2 regions of the Streptomyces sp. NPDC048288 genome follow, and region 2 is predicted to be linked to the other one. Evidence: riboswitches for the same ligand, from Rfam matches in the RefSeq annotation. Region 2 holds a riboswitch; the other holds the start of a gene.
What was found. A riboswitch is a leader RNA that binds a small molecule or an ion and turns the genes downstream of it on or off. The one in region 2 is predicted to bind cyclic di-AMP.
Positions count from the first base shown of each region.

Region 1: another riboswitch for cyclic di-AMP. It lies ahead of ACGFZS_RS11225 (M23 family metallopeptidase); the one in region 2 lies ahead of ACGFZS_RS13405 (NlpC/P60 family protein).

Region 1 covers NZ_JBICZD010000002.1:1,057,159-1,059,537, forward strand. Annotated here, with positions in the region: gene ACGFZS_RS11215 (dihydrofolate reductase family protein) at 1-250, shown strand, start outside; tRNA gene ACGFZS_RS11220 (tRNA-Met) at 341-414, shown strand; cyclic di-AMP (ydaO/yuaA leader) riboswitch at 723-882, shown strand; gene ACGFZS_RS11225 (M23 family metallopeptidase) at 890-1,930, shown strand; gene ACGFZS_RS11230 (aldo/keto reductase) at 2,197-2,379, shown strand, end outside.
Region 2 covers NZ_JBICZD010000003.1:469,396-471,774, reverse strand. Annotated here, with positions in the region: gene ACGFZS_RS13405 (NlpC/P60 family protein) at 1-1,095, opposite strand, end outside; cyclic di-AMP (ydaO/yuaA leader) riboswitch at 1,104-1,276, opposite strand; gene pcrA (DNA helicase PcrA) at 1,610-2,379, shown strand, end outside.

The DNA.
Region 1 (2,379 bases), on a different contig from region 2:
CCGCCTGCCCACGGCCACCGTCTACACCAGCCTCGAACCCTGCACCCACCGCGCCTCCCGCCCGCACCCCTGCGCCGAGCTGATCCTCCGGGCCGGGGTGCGGCGGGTGCTGACCGCGTGGCGCGAGCCGGACACGTTCGTGACCGCGGCCGACGGGACGGGGATGCTGCGGGAGGCGGGGGTGCGGGTGCTGGTACTGCCGGAGTACGAGAGCGCGGCGAAGGCACCGAACGGGCATCTGCCGGGCTGAGCGGAGGTGTGGAGCCGAGGCCCCGCGGACCCCACCGGTTTTAACCCGTGTGACTCCCGTGCTTCTGATGGCGTATGCTGGTTTCACCGACGCGGGGTGGAGCAGCTCGGTAGCTCGCTGGGCTCATAACCCAGAGGTCGCAGGTTCAAATCCTGTCCCCGCTACTGATGACTCAGGGCCGGAATCCAAGAACAAGGATTCCGGCCCTGAGTCATGTCCGGGCCCGTCGCAGGTGACACAGGGTGGCCGGACGACCGCCCTGCGCATAACGTCTGAGTCACCATCAAAACGTGTGTGACTCCTGTGTTGAGCAGGAGGCCTGGTCAACTCGACCGTTTTTGACCTGTCGTGGCTGGTAAGTCCATGCTTTGAAAGCTTAATGATCAAGGAGAACAGCTTGGAATCTGACAGCCGGGTCTATTAACGTTCGATAACGCAGCGCGGTCGTCCCAGCCGTCACCCGCGACGGCTCCGCGCGCACGCGCCGAATCCCGCAAGGGAACCGGGGAACCACCACCTTGGGGTGAATCGCACGGCTGCCGCCGGTAGGAATCGGCCGGTATACGCGCGTAGGAGACCTTCCCGCTCCGAACCCGTCAGCTAACCCGGTAGGCGACGGAAGGAAAGGAGTGCGCCCGCGTGGCGTCCAACCGGCCTGCTCCGACAGCCCCGTTCGTGCCCAGCCAGCGTCAACCCGACACCTTCGGCTACGGCAGCTACCGCACCGACGAGGGCCCCTGGGAGGAGTGGAACCCCACCGAGGATTCCCTCGCCCAGACACGCGGCCGGCACCGCGTCGCCAAGCAGAAGGGCGGCGGACTCGCCCGCAGCTCCACGGTGCTCGGCGTCGGCGTCATCGCCGCCGTCGGCGCGGGCGGCATGGCCAGCGCCAACACCGGCAAGCCGCCGGTCTCCATCTCGCTGCCCGACCTGCCGTCGTCCGTCGACTCCCTGCTAGGCGAGGGCGGCGGCCACCAGGCCACCCAGACCGCGCTCAGCAGCGTCACCACCGCGACGACCGCCACCGACGCGGACTCCTCCTCGTCCGACGCCGGCGAGGCGCTGCGCAGCCGGATCATCGCCCAGGCCGAGCAGCAGCAGAACCAGCTCGACACCAAGGCCAGCGCCAAGGCCGTGGCCGCCGCCGACAAGGCGGTCTACGACGCCGAGGCCAAGGCGGTGAAGGCGGCGGCCGCCAAGGCCGCCGACGCCAAGGAGCAGGCCGAGGCCGACGCCAAGGCGAAGGCCGAGAAGGAGCGCCTCGCCGCGCTGGCCAAGCAGTACACGCTGCCGGTCGTCTCGTACACGATCACCGGCACCTTCGGCCAGGCCGGCTCCATGTGGTCCTCCGGCTACCACACCGGGCTCGACTTCGCCGCGCCCACCGGCACGCTCATCAAGGCCGTCCACGGCGGCACGGTCACCGAGGCGGGCTGGGCCGGCTCCTACGGCTACCGCACGATCCTGACCCTGGACGACGGCACCGAGCTGTGGTTCTGCCACCAGTCGTCGATCAGCGTCTCCGTCGGCCAGAAGGTCGCCACCGGCGATGTCATCGGCCGCGTGGGCGCCACCGGCAACGTCACCGGCCCGCACCTCCACCTGGAGGTCCACCCCGGCGGCCAGGCCACCGGCATCGACCCCATGACCTGGCTGCGCGGCAAGGGCCTCAACCCGTAACGGGTCACCCCCCCCCGACGAACCACAAACCACGAACCACGAACCCCGGGATCCCCGGCGGCCCCGACGACAACCCCCCGGCGTCCGGGCCGCCGGTCCGGTGTCTCCGGCCGGACATCCGTGCGGTGTTTCCGGCCGGACAGCCGTCCGATGTTCCCGGCGGGGCGCCCGTGCGATGTTCCCTGCGGGACGCCCGTGCGCCTGTTTACGAAACCTTCGTACTGCGCCGGGATGGCCTGCCGGGGCGGCCCGCGTTGATACAGAGCATGACTGCTCTTCGCGAACTCGGCTCCTCCGACCTCGAGGTCTTCCCGCTCGCCCTCGGTGGCAACGTCTTCGGCTGGACCGCCGACGAGGCCGCCTCCTTCGCCGTCCTGGACGCCTACGCGGCCGCCGGCGGCAACTTCGTGGACACCGCCGACTCCTACACGGCCTGGATCGAGGGCAAC
Region 2 (2,379 bases):
CCGGACGTACGCGCCGGGCTTCGGGGCGTGGATCATCATGCCGTTGCCGATGTAGATGCCGACGTGGCTGACGTCGTCGTAGAAGAAGACCAGGTCGCCGGGCTGGGCGTCGGCGAGGGAGACGGTGGTGCCGGCGTTCACCTGGTCGTAGGTGGTGCGCGGCAGGGAGACGCCCGCGGCCTTCCAGGCGGCCTGCGAGAGCCCGGAGCAGTCGTAGGAGCCGGGGCCGGTCGCTCCCCAGACGTACGGCTTGCCGATCTGCGCGCGGGCGAAGGCGATGGCCTTGGCGGCCTTCGTGGCGTAGGAGGAGTCGGAGGACGAGGAGCCGCTGGAGGACGACGTCGACGAGGAGGACGACGAGGTGTCCTGCTCGGCCGCGGCAGCGGCGGCCGCCTGCTGCTTCGCGAGCTCCGCGGCCTTGCGCGCCGCCGCCTCCTGCTTCTGCTTCTCGATCTGGGCCAGCCGCGCCTTCTCCTGCGCCGTCAGCTTGGAGAGCAGCTCCCGCGCGGAGGCCAGTTTCGTCTGGACGGTGGTCTTGGCGGTCTTGAGGTCGTCCTGCGTCTCGGTGAGCGTCTCGAGGCTCTTGGCGGCCTCCTGCCGCTTCTTCATGGTCGCGGACTGCTGGGTGGCGTAGTCGTCGACCGCGTCCTTCTGGCGCGAGGTCAGCCGGCTCATCAGCTGCGTCTGGTCGAAGTAGTCCTGCGGACTGTCCGCGAGCAGGAAGGTCGCCGTGTCGGGGGCGCTGGCGCCGGTCCGGTACTGGGCCGCGGCGAACGACCCCAGCTCCTCACGCGCCTTGTTCAGCCGGTCCGTGCGCTTGGCCACGTCGTCGAGCAGGGTGTCGACCTGCTTGCGCTGCGTACCGGTCTTCTCCTTGGCCGCGTTGTACTTCTCGGTCGCCGACTCGGCCTGCCGGTAGAGGTCGTCGACCTTCTTCTCCACCTCCTCCATGCTCGGCTTGCCGTCCGCGGAGGGCGCGGCGTTGGCCGTCTGCGAGAGCAGGGCGACGGAGGTGAGGGCGGCGGTGGCCAGGGCGGGGGTGCGTATGCCTGCTACGCGCGTTCCCGAGGGGCGGGACTTGCGGTGCGACGCCAACGGAGGCGACTCCTTCCATGTTCCGCCTACCGAGTTAGCTGTCGGGTTCGGGCGGGTGGTTCGGAAGGGTTGCCCTACGGTCCCTCCCCGGGAGGGGAGTTGGGACCGATTCACCCCAAGGTCGGTGTGGGTCCCCGGCTCCGGACGCGCGAGGGCGTCCCGGACTCGGCGGAGGCCGTACGGCCCGGCGACGTTCGCCGGTGGGTGTCGTACGGCCTGACCGGCACGCTAGCCAACTCGTGTGGCCCGTGTGAAGGTTGATGTGCGATATGCCCGATACATTTTCGTGACCTTGGCGTTCGGGCGAGTTCGGGCCGGGTGATTCAGGGTGTTGTGGGCGATTTGCCGGGTGTTCGATGCGGCGGCTTCCGGACCCGCGTGGTCGCCCTCGGCCGCTCGCAGCCGCGCGTGACGTGCGCCGACCGGCCGTGACGGAGGGAATCCGTGCGGTCACCCGGGCGAGTTTTCGGGGTGGCGGCCGGTTGTCAGTGGGGCGGCCTAGACTCGGAGAGCGATGAGCAGCCTCTTTGACGACAGCTTCCTGGCGAGCCTCCAGCCCCCGCGCGGCCACGAGGAGGAACCCCCGCCGCCGCCCGAGGACGAGCACGTACCGGAGCCGATTCCGGACGACCTGTTCGGCGGGAAGTTCGACGCGCCCCCGGACCGGGACGCCCACTACCGCGACGGCGCCCCCCGCCCCGCCCTGGACGCGGCGGCGCTCCTGGACGGACTGAACGACAACCAGCGGGCGGCGGTCGTGCACGCCGGCTCCCCGCTGCTCATCGTGGCCGGCGCCGGCTCCGGCAAGACGCGCGTGCTCACCCACCGCATCGCCCACCTCCTCGGCGAGCGCCATGTCCACCCGGGCCAGATCCTCGCGATCACCTTCACCAACAAGGCCGCGGGCGAGATGAAGGAGCGCGTCGAGCAGCTCGTCGGCCCGCGCGCGAACGCGATGTGGGTGATGACCTTCCACAGCGCCTGCGTGCGGATCCTGCGCAGGGAGAGCAAGAAGCTCGGCTTCACCTCCTCCTTCTCGATCTACGACGCGGCCGACTCCAAGCGGCTGATGGCCCTGGTCTGCCGCGACCTGGACCTCGACCCCAAGCGCTACCCGCCGAAGTCGTTCAGCGCCCAGGTCAGCAACCTGAAGAACGAGCTGGTCGACGAGGAGGACTTCGCCGCCCGCGCGAGCGACGGCTTCGAGAAGACCCTCGCCCAGGCCTACGCCCTCTACCAGTCGCGGCTGCGCGAGGCGAACGCCCTCGACTTCGACGACCTGAT